DNA from 2 places in the Streptomyces sp. NBC_00316 genome. Region 2 is predicted to be linked to the other one. Evidence: predicted binding sites of a transcription regulator. Region 2 holds the regulator's gene; the other holds the start of a gene.
What was found. The regulator HrcA, encoded in region 2, represses chaperone genes, less so after heat shock. The targets are predictions, from matches to a motif close to TTNGCACTCNGNNNNNCNGAGTGCNAA.
Positions count from the first base shown of each region.

Region 1: groES (co-chaperone GroES) is a predicted target of HrcA. The motif match lies at 2,361-2,387, and genes of this name have one in related genera.

Region 1 covers NZ_CP108023.1:3,767,892-3,776,326, forward strand. The annotation lists gene OG878_RS16600 (ester cyclase) at 1-44, shown strand, start outside; gene groL (chaperonin GroEL) at 165-1,790, opposite strand; gene groES (co-chaperone GroES) at 1,890-2,198, opposite strand; gene OG878_RS42285 (hypothetical protein) at 2,462-2,803, opposite strand; gene OG878_RS16620 (polysaccharide deacetylase family protein) at 2,800-3,759, opposite strand; gene OG878_RS16625 (THUMP-like domain-containing protein) at 3,921-5,099, shown strand; gene OG878_RS16630 (hypothetical protein) at 5,111-5,476, opposite strand; gene OG878_RS16635 (hypothetical protein) at 5,643-5,765, opposite strand; gene OG878_RS16640 (VOC family protein) at 5,927-6,391, opposite strand; gene OG878_RS16645 (RNA polymerase sigma factor) at 6,462-7,757, opposite strand; gene OG878_RS16650 (YciI family protein) at 7,825-8,181, opposite strand; gene OG878_RS16655 (LCP family protein) at 8,286-8,435, opposite strand, start outside.
Region 2 covers NZ_CP108023.1:5,981,310-5,989,744, reverse strand. The annotation lists gene OG878_RS26555 (S41 family peptidase) at 1-2,069, opposite strand, end outside; gene OG878_RS26550 (hypothetical protein) at 2,150-2,593, opposite strand; gene OG878_RS26545 (16S rRNA (uracil(1498)-N(3))-methyltransferase) at 2,790-3,536, opposite strand; gene OG878_RS26540 (nitronate monooxygenase) at 3,533-4,606, opposite strand; gene dnaJ (molecular chaperone DnaJ) at 4,768-5,904, opposite strand; gene hrcA (heat-inducible transcriptional repressor HrcA) at 5,905-6,921, opposite strand; gene OG878_RS26525 (MBL fold metallo-hydrolase) at 7,104-7,826, shown strand; gene OG878_RS26520 (DUF3097 domain-containing protein) at 7,852-8,435, shown strand, end outside.

The DNA of each region.
Region 1 (8,435 bases), 2.2 Mb from region 2:
AGGACCTCATGGGCCTCATGCGCCGGCTCGACGCGCTCGACTGACCGCAGAGCACCGGCGGGCACCGCGCGTCGCCGGGGACGCCGAAGGCCCCCCGCACCCGCCGCTGAGCAGCGGGAACAGGGGGCCTTCCACCACCGGCTGTGAGCCGGTACGGCTACGCGTCAGTGCGAGTGGCCGTGGCCGCCGTGACCGGCCTCGGCCTCTTCCTCGGCCGGCTTCTCGACGACCAGGGTCTCGGTCGTGAGCAGCAGCGACGCGATGGACGCGGCGTTCTCCAGCGCGGAGCGGGTGACCTTGACCGGGTCGATGACGCCGGCCTTCACCAGGTCGCCGTACTCGCCGGTCGCGGCGTTGAAGCCCTGGCCCTTGTCGAGCTCGGCGACCTTCGAGGTGATGACGTAGCCCTCGAGGCCCGCGTTCTCGGCGATCCAGCGCAGCGGCTCGACCGCGGCGCGACGCACGACCGCGACGCCGGTGGCCTCGTCGCCGGTCTTGTCGAGGTTGCCCTCGAGAACCTTGACGGCGTGGACCAGAGCGGAGCCACCACCGGAGACGATGCCCTCCTCGACCGCGGCGCGGGTCGCGGAGATGGCGTCCTCCAGACGGTGCTTCTTCTCCTTGAGCTCCACCTCGGTGGCAGCACCGACGCGGATCACGCACACGCCGCCGGCCAGCTTCGCAAGGCGCTCCTGGAGCTTCTCGCGGTCCCAGTCGGAGTCCGTGGCGTCGATCTCGGCCTTGATCTGGTTGACCCGGCCCTTGACGTCGCCGGGCTCGCCGCCGCCGTCCACGATGGTCGTGTCGTCCTTGGAGACGGTCACGCGGCGCGCGGTACCCAGCACGTCCAGACCGGCCTGGTCGAGCTTGAGGCCGACCTCCTCGGCGATGACGGTCGCACCGGTGAGGGTGGCGATGTCGCCGAGCATGGCCTTGCGGCGGTCACCGAAGCCCGGGGCCTTGACGGCGACGGCGTTGAAGGTGCCACGGATCTTGTTGACGACGAGGGTCGACAGGGCCTCGCCCTCGACGTCCTCGGCGATGATCAGCAGCGGCTTGGAGCCACCGGCCTGGATGACCTTCTCCAGCAGCGGGAGCAGCTCCTGGATCGAGCCGATCTTGCCCTGGTGGATCAGGATGTACGGGTCGTCGAGGACGGCCTCCATACGCTCCTGGTCGGTCACCATGTACGGGGACAGGTAGCCCTTGTCGAAGGCCATGCCCTCGGTGAACTCGAGGTCCAGACCGAAGGTGTTGGACTCCTCGACGGTGATGACACCGTCCTTGCCGACCTTGTCCATCGCGTCCGCGATGAGCTCGCCGACCTGCGAGTCCTGCGCGGAGAGCGCGGCCACGGCGGCGATGTCGGACTTGTCGTCGATCGGCCGGGCGGTCGCGAGGAGCTCCTCGGACACGGCCTTGACCGCGGCGTCGATGCCCTTCTTCAGGGCGGCCGGGGAAGCACCCGCGGCAACGTTGCGCAGACCCTCGCGGACGAGCGCCTGGGCGAGCACGGTGGCGGTGGTGGTGCCGTCACCCGCAACGTCGTTGGTCTTGGTCGCCACCTCCTTCACGAGCTGGGCACCGAGGTTCTCGTACGGGTCGTCGAGCTCGACCTCGCGCGCGATGGTGACACCGTCGTTGGTGATGGTGGGAGCGCCGAACTTCTTGTCGATGACGACGTTGCGGCCCTTGGGGCCGATCGTCACCTTGACCGTGTCGGCAAGCTTGTTGACGCCGCGCTCAAGGGCGCGACGGGCGTCCTCGTCGAACTTCAGAATCTTCGCCATGGGAGCTGAGCTGTCCTCTCGAATGAAATGCGCCCCTGACCGCCCGGCTGGTTATTCGCAGGGGGCCAGGGGCGCAGATCAGAAGCAAACGTGGGTGAATTACTTCTCGATGATCGCGAGCACGTCGCGAGCCGAGAGGACGAGGTACTCCTCGCCGTTGTACTTCACCTCGGTGCCGCCGTACTTGCTGTAGAGCACGATGTCACCGGTGTTGACGTCGAGCGGCAGACGCTCGCCGTTCTCGAAGCGACCCGGGCCCACGGCCAGGACGACGCCCTCCTGGGGCTTCTCCTTGGCGGTGTCCGGGATGACCAGGCCAGAGGCCGTGGTCTGCTCGGCGTCGAGCGGCTGGACCACAATGCGGTCCTCAAGCGGCTTGATGGCAACCTTGGAGCTGGTGGTCGTCACGATCCGGCCTCCCCCTTCGGAGATCTCGGGGTTAACTGCGGGGTTAACTGTCTTGGGGTGGCGACCAGGTGGATCCGTCGTCGCGGGTGCCGGACCTGCCAGTCGCGCAGTACTGCTGGCACTCTCCAGTGGGGAGTGCCAGACCTGAGACTATGACCGCGATTAGCACTCGGTCAAGCGGAGTGCCAATTGACCCCGCGCGTGGCGCAACGGCCACGGACGGGGCGACGGGCGCGAGCCCGGCATGATCCGAACGAGAGGCCCTAGCGCCGGTCGCATCCGGCCGCCGCGTCCACCGCGTCGTGCGGGCCCGGCCCGGCCCGCCACCAGTGCCGCTTCCTCAGCGGCGGCGACGGCCGCAAGTGCCCCGAATCCTGCGGCCCGCCCCACCGGTCGCAGGCGACGACGACCATCGGCCCCAGCTCCCCGTGATCACCTTGCGCACCCGCCGTGGGCGACGGGGCCGGGTGCGGGTGGTTCACCTTCTGCGCGGCCTTCCGGCCCAGCCGTTCGATCGGGTCGACCGACTGCGCGCACCCCGTGGCGGCGGTCAGGAGCGCGACGGCCGCCAGCACTCCGGCCAGCGGCCGGCGGACCCTGCTCATACGTAGTCCTCCAGCCGGGCCACGGCGTACCCCTTGTCCGTGATGGTCTTCATGACCGCGCGGATCATGTCGGCCATGGTGCCGCCCCAGTCCTTGGCACCGTGGAAGTGCGTGAGGATGATGTCGCCGGGGTGCAGATCGTGGTCCGGCTCCCGCCACTCCATGCGGTCGGGAAACGCCTCTTCGGCCCACAGCGGTACGGCCGTGATGCCGCAGGACCGTGCGATGCGCAGCGTGTCGCCGTTGTAGTTGCCGTACGGCGGACGGAAGAGGGTGGGCCGCTGGCCGTACTCCTTCTCGAGGATGTCCTGCTGGCCGCAGATCTGGCGCTTCTGGTCGCTGTGCGAGAGGCCGGGCAGATAGGAGTGGTCGACCGTGTGGTTGTTGAGTGTGACCCCCCGATCCTGCGCTTCCTTGAAGTACCCGTAGTCGTTGCGCACCAGGTAGTCGCTGAGGAAGGCGCTGTAGGGGATCTGCAGCTCCGACATCATCCGCAGCAGCTCGGGGTCCTTGTAGTCGCCGTCGTCGATCGTCAGGAAGACGATCCGCTCCTCGGTCGGGACGGTGGTGAAGACCGCAGGCAGCGAGTCGTCGCCGCCCTTGACCTCGAACCCCTTACGGGTGGTGAGGTGCGGTTTCACGGCGGGCGGGGCGGGAGGGGCCAACGGGGTCTGGTCCAGCCCCCATCTCCTGGCGGCCGCGGCGCGGGCGGCCTGCGCCCGCTGCAGCTTCGCGGCGTACCCGGACGGGTCGCGGGCCGGGCCGGCGGCCCCGGCGGGAGCGCCCGGAAGGCCGACTGCGGGGCCGGCGGCCCGGTGCTCGGCGCGGCCGCCGGATCCCGGGGAGCAGCCGGCGGCGACGGCGGTGACGAGGAGCGCGGCCAGGGCCGAGCGGACCGTGCCCCGGCGCGCGCTGCCCACGCGGCGCCGCACCGGGACCGGCCCGCCCCTCTTCATGAGGATTCTCCCTTTTGTGGTACAAGATGCCTGGCGTCGCATACTGCCAGTAGCCGACCGCTCACCCGGCCCGACAGCGCCGCCGGACCCGCGCGGTCCCCCGGCTGGCCGACAATGGGCCGGTGAACGCCTCCACCCCCACAGACCCGCTCGCCTCCTTCATGGCCCTGCGCACTCCCGAAGGTGCGGCGCTCCTGGCCGAGCTGCGGACGTACGACCCCGCCCAGGAGCTCGCCACCGCAACCCGGCTGCGCCGCAGCCACCCGGCCGCACTGGTGTCGGCGGCGCTGGGACAGGCACGGCTGCGGCAGCGGGCGGTGGCGAAGTTCGGTGCCGACGACGCGTACCGGATGTTCTTCACGCCGAACGGTGTCGAGCAGGCGACCCGTACGACGGTCGCCACGTACCGTGCCGGCCGATTCGCCGCGAACGGTGTCCGCAGCGTCGCCGATCTCTGCTGCGGGATCGGCGGTGACGCCCTCGCACTCGCCCGCGCGGGCATCTCCGTCCTCGCCGTGGACCGCGACCCGCTGACCGCCGAGGTGACCCGCGCCAACGCCGCCGCGCTCGGGCTCGACGCCCTGATCGAGGTGCGGTGCGCCGATGTCACCGAGATCGACACGTCGCCGTACGACGCCGTGTTCGTCGACCCGGCCCGGCGCGGCGGACGCGGCAGGATCTTCGATCCGGAGGCGTACTCCCCGCCGCTCTCCTGGGCGACCGGCGCCGCACTGCAGGCCCCCCGCGCCGCACTGAAGATCGCCCCCGGCGTCCCGCACGAGGCGATCCCGGCGCAGGCGGAGGCGGAGTGGATCTCGGACGGCGGCGATGTGAAGGAGGCGGTGCTCTGGTTCGGCGAGGGGTTCGCGGCGGGCTCGTACCGCGCCACGCTGCTCCCGGCCGGCGCGACCCTCTCGGCCCTGGGCCCCCTGCCCGCCCCGCCCGTCGGCCCGGTCGGCCGCTATCTCCACGAGCCGGACGGCGCCGTCATCCGTGCGCATCTGGTCGCGGACATCGTGGCGCGGTCGGGCGGCCGGCTGATCGACGAGACGATTGCGTACGTCACGAGTGACGAGCCGTACGACTCCCCGTACACCTCCGCGTACGAGATCACCGACCGGATGCCGTTCCACATGAAGCGGCTCAAGGCACTGCTGCGGGAGCGGGAAGTCGGTGTGCTGACCGTCAAGAAGCGGGGCTCGGCCGTCGAACCGGAGGAGGTGCGCCGCAAGATGAAGCTGCAGGGCCCGAACGCGGCCACCGTGTTCCTGACCCGGGTCGCAGGGGCGCCGACCATGCTGATCGGCCACCCCGTACGGCCGGACATCCGAAGGCCCTGAGGCCCGAGGTCCTACGCGAGGTCGGTCAGGTCCTCGGCGTACACCTGGGAGAGCGGCTGCGGACCCACGTACTGCTGGCAGTTGCACTGTCCGGCTTCGAAGCGGACCGGCTTCTTGCCCTCGTCCCAGGCCGTCGGCACCTCGACCCGCTCATGGCACTTGCCCTGCTTGTCATGCTTGGCGAGGTGGTGCGTGCAGCCGCAGACCGGCTCCGGCGGCCGGTGCGCCGCCTCGACGGCCAGCCGCTCCTGCTTGCTCGCCTCCAGCAGTTCCAGCTTGCGTGTGTGGCGGTTGCGCAGCGCCGTACGGACGTTGTCGACCGCCCAACCGAAGCCGCCCGTCCAGAAGATGATGAGCAACCACCAGTACCACTCCATCGGACCCTCCCCCTGTGCGGTTCCTGCTACGCGGCCAGGATAGGGGCGGGTCCGGCGCTGCGCGCCGCCTCCGGCGGAGAACTGCGCGGGACGTGGGCCCTGCCCTGCCGGCCGCGGAACGGACGGGGCCGTCGCCGACGGGGAGCCCCGCCCGTCCCGGTCCGGTTCAGCGGTCCGGGCTGTTCAGGTACTCGTCGTACCCGTCGGACTCGGTTCCCTCGTCGTCGTCGGCATAGGGGCTCTCGGCCATCTCCTCCGCCTCGATGCTGTAGTCGTACGGCTCGGACATCGTGGCTCCTCTCGTCGACGGGCGCCGGGTGCGCCCGCTCACACGGTCAACGAACCGCCCGGACCGGCCGATGCGCTCGCGCGGCCGGACCGCCTCCATGCGGATGACCGGGGCCACCCCAGTGGCTTAAGGGCGACCGGCCGGGTGGGACGGACCTGCCGTCAGGCGCTCCGCAGCGCTTCGATGTCCAGCTTCTTCATGCCGAGCATGGCCTTCATGGCCCGGTCCGCCTTGGCCGGGTCCGGGTCGGAGAGGGCCTCGGACAGCCCGCGCGGGACGATCTGCCAGGACAGCCCGTACCGGTCCTTGAGCCAGCCGCACTGGCCCTCCTCGCCGCCGTCGGTGAGCTTGGCCCACAGCTCGTCGACCTCCGCCTGCGACTCGCAGTCGACGGAGAGCGAGATCGCCTCGGTGAAGGGGAACTGCGGGCCGCCGTTGAGGGCGACGTACTCCTGGCCGGCCAGCCGGAATTCGACGGTCATGACCGTGCCCGGCTCGCCCGGTGACGCCTCGGTGTAGTGCGAGACGCCCAGCACCTTCGAGTCCCCTCCGAAGACGGATACGTAGTGGTTCGCGGCCTCCTCGGCCTGGTTGTCGAACCACAGGAAGGTCTTGATCTTCTGCATGTTCTGCTCCTCGGCGACGCGTACGCGTGGGGGTCGGCTGTGCAAGGTAGACCGGACCGCCGCCCGGAACTCATCGCGGCGCGCCGCTCTTCTCCGCCGGGCCGCCCTCGCCGCCCTCCCCCGCCCGCGCCAGCAGCAGGGCCCGTTCGCGTGCGTTACGGGTCAGTCCCGCCGCCCGGACGAACTCCTCCCGCGCCTCGTCCGCCCGCCCCAGCCGCGCCAGCAGGTCGCCGCGCACGCTCGGCAGCAGGTGGTACGCCGCCAGCGCCGGGTCCCCGGCCAGGGCGTCGACCAGCGCGAGCCCCGCCTCCGGCCCCTCGGCCATGGAGACCGCGACCGCACGGTTCAGCTCCACCACCGGCGACGGGGCCGCCTTGGCGAGCAGCCCGTAGAGCGTGGCGATGACCTCCCAGTCCGTCTCCTCGTACGTCACCGCGTGCGCGTGGCACGCGGCGATGGCCGCCTGCAGGGCGTACGGGCCGGGGACGTCGCCCACCGCGTTCGCCCGCTCCAGGGCCGCGTACCCGCGCCGGATCAGCAGCCGGTCCCAGCGGGACCGGTTCTGGTCGGCCAGCAGCACGGGCTCCCCGCCCGGGCCCGTCCTGGCCGCGGTGCGGGAGGCCTGGAGCTCCAACAGGGCGGCCAGGCCGTGCACTTCGGGTTCCTGCGGCATCAGTCCGGCCAGCACCCGGGCCAGCCGCAGCGCGTCCTCGCAGAGTCCGGGGCGCAGCCAGTCGTCGCCCGCTGTGGTCGCGTAACCCTCGTTGAAGATCAGGTAGATGACGTCGAGCACGGAGCCGAGCCGGGCCGCGCGCTCGGCGCCGTACGGCACTTCGAAGGGGACGCCGGCCCGGCCCAGGGTCCGTTTCGCACGGACGATGCGCTGGGCGACGGTGGACTCGGACGCCAGGAACGCCCGGGCGATCTCGTCGGTGGTGAGGCCGCCGAGCAGCCGCAGGGTGAGCGCGATCCGGGCCTCGGTCGACAGCACGGGGTGGCAGGCCGTGAAGATCAGCCGCAGCAGGTCGTCGTCGATGTCGTCGGCGCCGGCGATGTCCTCCGGCCCGGGCGGCTGAACGTCCTCCAGGGTCCGTCCGACCTCGGCCAGCTTGCGGGCGTACGTCTCCTTGCGGCGGACCAGGTCGATCGCACGGTGCTTGGCGGTGGCCGTGAGCCAGGCGCCCGGCCGCTGCGGGACGCCCGACTCCGGCCACTGTTCCAGCGCGGCGACCAGAGCGTCCTGCGCGAGCTCCTCGGCGATGCCCACGTCCCGCACGATGCGGGCGACACCGGCGATGATCCGCGCGGACTCGATCCTGAACACGGCCTCGACCGCCGCGGTCGCGCTTGCTTCCGTCACGGCCACCCATCAGAGCAGCCGATCAGAGGCGGAGCAAGCGCGGCCGGGCCGGGGTCGAGGGCGGGCGCCCGGGTCAGGCCTCGGCGATCTCGCGGACCTCGGCGGTGACGGTCCAGTGCTTCGGGTGGATCTCCAGGAACCGCTTGGTCCACTCCAGGGCCTCGGCCTTGTCCTTGCACTGCATGAGGGCGTAACCGCCGACGACTTCCTTCGTCTCGGTGAAGGGACCGTCGGTGTAGCTCAGCTTGCCGTCCTCCCAGCTGACCCTGGTGCCCTGCGAGGTGGGGGCGAGCCCGGCGGTGTCCAGCATGACGCCGGCCTTGGTGATCTCCTCGAACAGCGCCCCCATGCGCACCTCGAACTCGGGGTCGGGGGTCTGCGGGGGCAGGTTCTCCTCATCGATGCGGATCATCGACAGAAAGCGCGGCATGGTGACTCCTCGGTGCGGGAGGGCGGGGGCTTTCCCTGCCTCTCACCCTTGCGTCGAACGGGAGACGCCGCAATCGACACACCACCCGAAGAATTTTTCGGCTTCTATCGCAGGGACGCCCAGAGCTCGCTCGCGGCAGGCTCCCGGGCCACCACCCGGTTGGGGTCGGACGGGGCCGTGACGACGGGCATGGTGACTGTGGTCAGCCCGGCCGGGGAGATGGCCCCCAGGCTCTGTGCCAGGCTCTTCAGCTC
Region 2 (8,435 bases):
GGTTCGACGGTCCGGCGGATCCGGGAGAGGTCGACGGTGACGTTGGTGTCGCTGCCTCCGTCGTGGTCGTCGTCGGAGCCCGCCGAAACACGGCTGTCGGCGGGTACGACGCGCAGCTTGCCCCGGGTGTGCAGGACCAGCCGCCTGCCGTCCCCGCTGACGGCGAACCGGCTGACGTCGGAGGCGAGTTCCTCGCCGCGCAGCTTCTCCAGGTCGTACCGCTCCAGGACGGTCTCCGGCCCCCGGTCGTCCGGCGTCGCCGCTGCCGTACCGAGCACCCCGGTCACCGGGTGCCGCAGCCACAGCAGTCCGTCCTTCGCCGCGCGCAGCATGGAATAGCGGGCGGCTTCGACGGGCAGCGGCACGATCCGGTCGGCGAGCCCCTCGAGGTCGATACGGGTGACGGGCAGCGCGGTCGGGTTGTCCTGGTCGCCGTCGCCGGAGCCCTTCTCCTTCTCGGCCGGGCGGCCGTGGCGCTGCGGCCCGAACGGGGACGGTGTGGTGGCCGCGAGCGTCAGCAGGTGCGGGCGGCAGGCACCGACGAAGGCCAGGTCGAAGACGTGCGCGTCGTAGACCGGGTCGAAGGCCCGCTCGGAGAGGAAGGCGAGGTGCTTGCCGTCGACGGTGAACGCCGGGGCGTAGTCGCGGAAACGGAGCGGGGTGGCCTCGGCGACCGACAGATCGGCGAGGTGCGCGAGCTTGAGCTGGCGCAGCGGGTCGGGCCCGGGGTGCGACCAGGCGAGCCAGGCCGAGTCGGGCGAGAAGACGAGTCCGGAGGCGTCGCCGTGGCCGCTGCGGTCGACCTCGTGGACCTCGCCGCTCTCCTGCTCGACGATCATGATCCGGCCGTCGTGCGAGGCGACGGCGAACCGGCTGCCGTCGGGGGCCGCCGCCAGGTCGAGCACCCTGCCGAGCCGGCCGGCGGCGAGCCGGCGCGGTGCGGTGCCGGGCGCGGTCCCGGTGGCGGGTGCGCACTCCAGGGCGTCGTCGCCCTCCGCGTCGGTCACCCAGACGACGTACTGCTCGCCGTCGGCCTGGAAGGTACGGGGCAGCCTGGCCCGTACGCCGGGTTCGACGGCCAGCGCGCGGGCCGGGCCCTCGCGGTGGGTGACCCAGTGGACGGCGCCGCGCGTCCCGACGGCGCTGCCGCGGCCGGTACGGTCCGGGGACGCCGAGTCGAGGTGGCTCCCGGCGTGGACGGAGTGCGGCTGGAGGTCGGCGCGCTGGCCTCCGAGGCGGATGTCGAGGCGGCGCGGTGCGGCGCCTTCCAGGTCGTCGAGCAGCCACAGCTCACCGGCCGAGGCGTAGCCGACGCGGATGCCGTCGGTCGTGGCGTGGCGGGCGTAGAAGCCGTCGACTGCGGTGTGCCGGCGCAGGTCGGAGCCGTCGGGAAGCGAGGAGTACAGCGCGCCGACGCCTTCGTGGTCGGAGAGGAAGGCGAGCCGGTCGCCGACCCACATCGGGCATTCGATGTTGCCGTCGAGGTCCTCGTGGATCCGTACGAACTCCGCGGCGCCTTCCGGTCCCTGGCCTTCCCCGGGTGCCTGCTCGAGCCACAGCTTGCCCGCCGTGCCGCCGCGGTAGCGCTTCCAGGTGGCGGCCTCGCGCCCCATGGTGGCCGAGAGCAGCAGGATCCGTCCGGCGGGCCCGTACGCGAGGGACCCGACCGGTCCGTACGGCAGGGTCCGCGCGGGCCCGCCGTCGACCGGGACGGCCCGGGCCCAGCTGCGGCGCAGCGACACCTGTCCCTGGGTGCTGATGACCAGGACGTCGCCGTCGGGGGTCCAGCCGCGTACGGAGGTCCGGGCGTCCCCCCAGTACGTCAGCCGCTTCGAAGGTCCGCCGTCGACGGGTGCGAGGTGCACCTCGGGGGCGCCGTCCCGGGTGGACGTCCAGGCGACGTGAGCGCCGTCGGGCGATATGCGTGGCTGGCTGACGGGTCGGTTGTCGGCGCTGACCCGCCAGGCGCGGCCGCCGTCGAGCGGCGCCAGCCAGACATCGTCCTCGGCGGTGAAGGCGATCAACTCGCCCTGGACATGGGGGTACCGGAGATAGGCAGGCTGTGTCACATCGATCACCCTAGGCCCCGGTCACACTTCGGGGAACGGGGTTGGCCGGAGTCCGCCGCACAACCGGGTGGCGAATACACTCACTTGCCCCGGGGATAGCCGGTCACCGTGACGGTCACGGTCACGGTCGGCCGGACACCGCCACCGCCGCCGTTGCCCACGTCCGTCGGCGGTGTCACGCCAACGGCCGTGGGGGCGGCGTCGCAGTCGCCGAGCACATCGGCCCGCAGGACGACCTTGTCGCCGGCCTTCCCGGTCAGGTCTCCCCGGACACACTGCCCGTTGACCTCCTTCGTGACCTTGCCGGTGAGCGTGATCTCCTTGCCGCCCGCGGTCCGGCCACGGCAGTCGACCCGTGCCACCTGCCGCACGGACGCGGAGGGCGCGGGCGAGGCCGGATACGGCCTCGTGGCGCCACCCTCGACATCGGCCGCGCAGTTGAGCCACTGCACGTCGACACCTGCGCGCTCCAGCGCCCGGGTGCCGGTCTGATCGGTGGTCAGAGCGACGGACGCGGAGTTCATCCCGTATACCGGCTCACAGGCGACTGCGCCCGCGACCGCCGCACCGACGAGGCAGAGTACGGCCGGAATACGACGGGTCCGGCCGTGACCCCCTGGACTTGATGCCCTCAATGTCCCCATACGTGACAGCGTCCCACCACACCCCCGCGGTGCGGTAGACCGCCTACGGCCACACCCGGCATGCGGTATGCGGTGGTCACGCCCAGCGGCCGGTGCGTCCCAGCAGCAGCGCCGTTGCCGCGGTGCCCGCCGTGGAGGTGCGCAGGACGCTCCGGCCGAGCCGGCAGGTCCGGGCGCCCGCGTCCGCGAAGGCAGCCAACTCGTCCGGCGAGACGCCGCCTTCGGGGCCCACGACCAGCATGATCTCGCCCACGGCGGGGAGTCCGACGGTGGCCAGCGGCTCGCTGTCGTACTCCCGTTCCTCGTGCAGGACGGCCGCGAAGTCCGCTGTGGCCAGAAGAGCGGCAACCTGTTTGGTCGTCATGGCGTCCGTGACTTCCGGGAACAGCACCCGGCGCGACTGCTTGCCGGCCTCGCGGGCCGTGTTCCGCCATTTCGCCAGGGACTTGAGACCGCGGTCGCCCTTCCACTGGGTGATGCAGCGCGAGGCCTGCCACGGCACGATCGCGTCGACGCCGGTCTCCGTCAGCGTCTCGACGGCCACCTCGCCCCGGTCGCCCTTGGGAAGCGCCTGGACCACGGTGATCCGGGGCGCGGGCCGCGGTTCCTCGTGGACCGTGCCGAGGCCCGTCAGGACGAGCCGGTCCTTGCCCTCGGTGGTCTGCACGACGCCTTCCGCCCAGCGGCCGTGCCCGTCCGTCAGGACGACCCCCTCACCGGCGTGCAGCCGCTTCACCGATACGGCGTGCCGCCCCTCGGGCCCTTCCAGAACGAACCCGGGCCCGCTGGGGACCTGTTCGACGACGAAGACCGGTGCGGTCACTGCTTGCTCCTTGTGCTCACGGCCGCGCGCGCGGCATCCAGCTCTTCGGCGAGCAGCACGGTCAGCCGGCCGGCCGGCAGCTCGCGGGCCATCCGGTGGCCCTGGCCCGCCCACAGGGCCATGCCCTGGGCGTCACCGGCCTTGGCGGCGGCCTTGCGCAGCCCGCTGGTGACATGGTGCACCTGCGGGTAGGCGGCGGGGGCGTACGGGCCGTGCTCGCGCACAAAGCGGTTGACGAGGCCGCGCGCCGGACGCCCGGAGAACGCCCGGGTCAGTGCCGTCCGCGCGAACAAGGGGTTCGTCAGCGCCTGTTTGTGCAGCAGATGGGCGCCGGACTCGGGGCAGATCAGGAACGCCGTGCCGAGCTGCGCCGCCTCCGCGCCCGCCGCGAGCACCGCCCCGATCTGGGAGCCGCGCATGATCCCGCCCGCCGCGATGACCGGCACCTGGACGGTCTCGCGGACCTGCGCCACCAGGGCGAGCAGACCCGTGCCGCTGCCGTCGGTCTGCGGGTCGTCGCGGAAGGCGGACTGGTGGCCGCCCGCCTCGATGCCCTGGACACAGACCGCGTCGGTGCCCGCCCACTGCGCAGCCTGCGCCTCCTCGGGCGTGGTGACCGTGACGACGGTGTACGTACCGACGCCGGCGAGCGCGTCGAGGGTGTCCCGGGTGGGGCAGCCGAACGTGAAGGAGACCACCGGAACCGGGTCCTCCAGAAGGATGGCGAGCTTGGCTTCGTAGCCGTCGTCTCCGTGGGGGTCCGGGTCGCCGAGCGGGGTTTCGTACCAGGCGGCCTCACCGGCGAGCTGGTGCCGGTACACCTCGACGGCGCTCGGGTCGGCAAGGTCGGGCTGCGGCATGAAGAGGTTGACGCCGAACGGCTGACCAGTCAGCCGGCGCAGCTGTTTGATCTCGTTGTACATGCCGTCCGCCGTCTTGTACCCGGCCGCCAGGAAGCCGAGCCCGCCCGCTTCGGCGACGGCCGCGACGAGCTGCGGACAGGACACACCGCCCGCCATCGGGGCCTGCACAATCGGATACCGGCAGAGATCGGTCAACGCGGATGACATGAGCGCATCGTGTCACGTCCGGTGCACCGCGCCGAATCAGCCAGGGGTGGCCAGAAAGCCGTCCGAGGGAACCGGAGGAGGCACCTCTCCAGCCGACCGCCCGCCGGTCCGGGACCGGCGGGCGGGGGCCATGCAGAGGGCGCTGACAGGACGGGTCGGCCTCAGCGGCCGTTGAACGCGTCCTTCAGCCGGGAGAACAGCCCCTGCTGCCCCGGCTGGAACTGACCGGTGGGCCGCTCCTCGCCACGCAGCTTCGCCAGCTCCCGCAGCAGTCGCTCCTGCTCCGGGTCCAGCTTCGACGGGGTCATCACCTCGACGTGCACGATCAGATCGCCGCGCCCGCCACCGCGCAGGTGGGTGATGCCGCGGCCGTGCAGCGGGACCGACTGGCCGGACTGGGTGCCCGGCCGGATGTCGACCTCCTCCAGGCCGTCGAGCGTCTCCAGCGGCACCTTGGTGCCGAGCGCACCCGCCGTCATGGGGATCGTGACCGTGCAGTGCAGATCGTCACCGCGGCGCTGGAACACCGCGTGCTGCAGCTCATGGATCTCGACGTACAGGTCGCCGGCCGGTCCGCCGCCGGGGCCGACCTCGCCCTCGCCCGCGAGCTGGATGCGGGTGCCGTTGTCGACACCGGCGGGGATCTTCACGGTCAGCGTCCGCCGCGAGCGGATGCGGCCGTCGCCGGCGCACTCCGGGCACGGGGTCGGCACGACCGTGCCGAAGCCCTGGCACTGCGGGCAGGGCCGCGACGTCATGACCTGGCCGAGGAACGACCGGGTGACCTGGGAGACCTCACCGCGGCCGCGGCACATGTCACAGGTCTGGGCGGAGGTGCCGGGCGCGGCGCCCTCACCACTGCAGGTCGTACAGACGACGGCCGTGTCGACCTGGATGTCCTTGGTGGTACCGAACGCCGCCTCGGCGAGATCGATCTCCAGCCGGATCATCGCGTCCTGGCCGCGCCGGGTGCGCGAACGGGGTCCGCGCTGCGACGCCGTACCGAAGAACGCGTCCATGATGTCGGAGAAGTTGCCGAAGCCACCCTGTCCGAATCCGCCCGCGCCACCGCCGCCGGAGGCGGACAGCGGGTCGCCGCCGAGGTCGTAGACCTGCTTCTTCTGCGGGTCCGACAACACCTCGTAGGCGGCGTTGATCTCCTTGAACCGCTCCTGGGTCTTCGGATCCGGGTTGACATCCGGATGCAGCTCGCGTGCGAGCCGCCGGAAGGCCTTCTTGATCTCGTCCTGAGATGCGTCGCGGCGCACGCCGAGTACGGCGTAGTAGTCCGTGGCCACTTACGACTCCGCCAGGATCTGTCCGACGTAACGTGCCACTGCGCGTACCGCTCCCATCGTTCCGGGGTAGTCCATGCGGGTCGGTCCGACCACGCCGAGTTTGGCGACTGCCTCGTCGCCCGAACCGTAGCCGACCGCGACGACGGACGTGGAGTTGAGCCCCTCGTGGGCGTTCTCGTGCCCGATACGTACGGTCATGCCCGAGTCCTTGGCCTCGCCGAGCAGCTTCAGCAGCACGACGTGCTCCTCCAATGCCTCCAGCACCGGCCGGATCATCACAGGGAAGTCGTGCCCGAAGCGGGTGAGGTTGGAGGTGCCGCCGATCATCAGCCGCTCCTCCGTCTCCTCGACGAGGGTTTCGAGCAGGGTGGAGAGCACGGTGGACACGGTTCCCCGGTCCTCGCTCTCGAAGGAATCCGGCAGGTCCTGCACCAGCTGCGGGACGTCCGAGAAACGGCGTCCGACGACCCGGCTGTTGAGCCGGGCCCGCAGATCGGCGAGAGAGGTCTCACCGAACGGCGCGGGACAGTCGATCATGCGCTGCTCGACCCGGCCGGTGTCCGTGATCAGCACGAGCATCAGCCGGGCGGGCGCCAGCGACAGCAGCTCCACATGCCGCACCGTCGACCGGGTCAGCGAGGGGTACTGCACGATGGCGACCTGCCGGGTCAGCTGCGCGAGCAGCCGTACGGTGCGGCCCACGACGTCGTCGAGGTCGACCGCGCCGTCGAGGAAGTTCTGAATGGCCCTGCGCTCCGGCGACGACAGGGGCTTGACCCCTGCCAGCTTGTCGACGAAGAGCCGGTAGCCCTTGTCCGTCGGGATGCGTCCGGCGCTGGTGTGGGGCTGGGCGATGAAGCCCTCGTCCTCCAGCACCGCCATGTCGTTGCGGACGGTGGCCGGGGAGACCCCCAGCTTGTGCCGCTCGGTGAGCGCCTTGGAACCGACGGGTTCCTCGGTGCCGACATAGTCCTGGACGATGGCGCGCAGCACTTCGAGTCTGCGTTCGCTGAGCATGGCGCACACCTCCAGCTGTGTTCCTCGGCGGATTCCGGTCGTCCCTCGAAGGGCCCTGGCACTCGATGCGTACGAGTGCCAGCGATCCCCCGCAAGTGTACGGCGGCCGGGTGGGGCCCAAGCAAGGGCGACCGGCCACGCTACCGCGAGACTGCGCAGGTCGTTGCCGATAGCGTCGCCGTATGGACGCCTCTTGGGAAGAGTTCAGCTGGGAGCGACTCGGCAACGGTGTGGGCCGGCGGCGCCTTCCCCGCTGGGACGCGACGGTCGCACTGGTGGTCGGAGCGGACGGGGCGCTGCTCTTCGACACCGGATCGACGCTGCGCGAAGGCGCGGAGACAAGGGCCCAGGTGCAGTCCTTGATCGGCCGCAGGGTGACGCATATCGCACTCAGCCACCCGCACTTCGACCATGTGCTCGGCACCGCGGCCTTCGCCGGGGCGGAGGTGTACGGCGCGGTCGGGATGGCGGATCTCCTCGCCCGCGGGGCGGACGGGCTGCGCGCCGACGCGGTGCGCCATGGCATGTGCAGGGAGGACGCGGCGCAGGCCGTAGACGTGCTGGTGGCGCCGCACCACGAGGTGTGCGGTGAGTGGACGCTCGACCTGGGTGGTGGCCGCCAGGTGCTGCTGGCGAACGTGGGTCCCGGTCACACCGGCCACGATCTCGCGGTCCTGGTGCCCGGCTCCCCCGCCGTCGTGCTCTGCGGCGACCTGGTCGAGGAGTCCGGCGAGCCCCAGGCGGGCCCGGACGCGATCCCGTCACGCTGGCCGGCCGCGCTGGACCGGCTGCTGGCACTGGGCGGTGAGTCCGCGGCGTACGTACCGGGGCACGGCGCGGTCGTGGACGCCGCGTTCGTACGTGCGCAGCGCGATCAACTGTCCGGCGCCTTCGGCGTGTCGTGACGCGTTCCCGTCCTATCGTCGTGCGATGCGCAGCTACCACCCGGACCTGACCCCACCGTGGAAGAAGTCCGCCCCCGTCCCCGAGGTCCCCGCCGAACCCGATCTGGTCGTGGAGGAGGTCTCCACCGGCTTCTGCGGTGCGGTGATCCGCTGCGAGAAGACGGCCCAGGGGCCGACCGTGACCCTGGAGGACCGTTTCGGCAAGCACCGCGTGTTCCCGATGGAGCCGCGCGGCTTCCTGCTGGAGGGCCGGGTGGTCACCCTCGTACGCCCGTCGGCGCCCGGCCCGGTCCGCCCCACCCGCACGGCCTCCGGCTCGGTGGCGGTCCCCGGGGCGCGGGCACGGGTGGCACGCGCGGGCCGCATCTATGTGGAGGGCCGGCACGACGCGGAACTGGTCGAACGGGTCTGGGGCGACGACCTGCGCATCGAGGGTGTGGTCGTCGAGTACCTGGCGGGCATCGACGACCTCCCGGCCATCGTCCGCGACTTCTCCCCCGGTCCGGACGCGCGGCTGGGCGTCCTGGTCGACCACCTGGTCCCCGGCTCCAAGGAGTCGAGGATCGCGAGCGAGGTCACGGACGCGAACGTGCTGGTGGTGGGCCACCC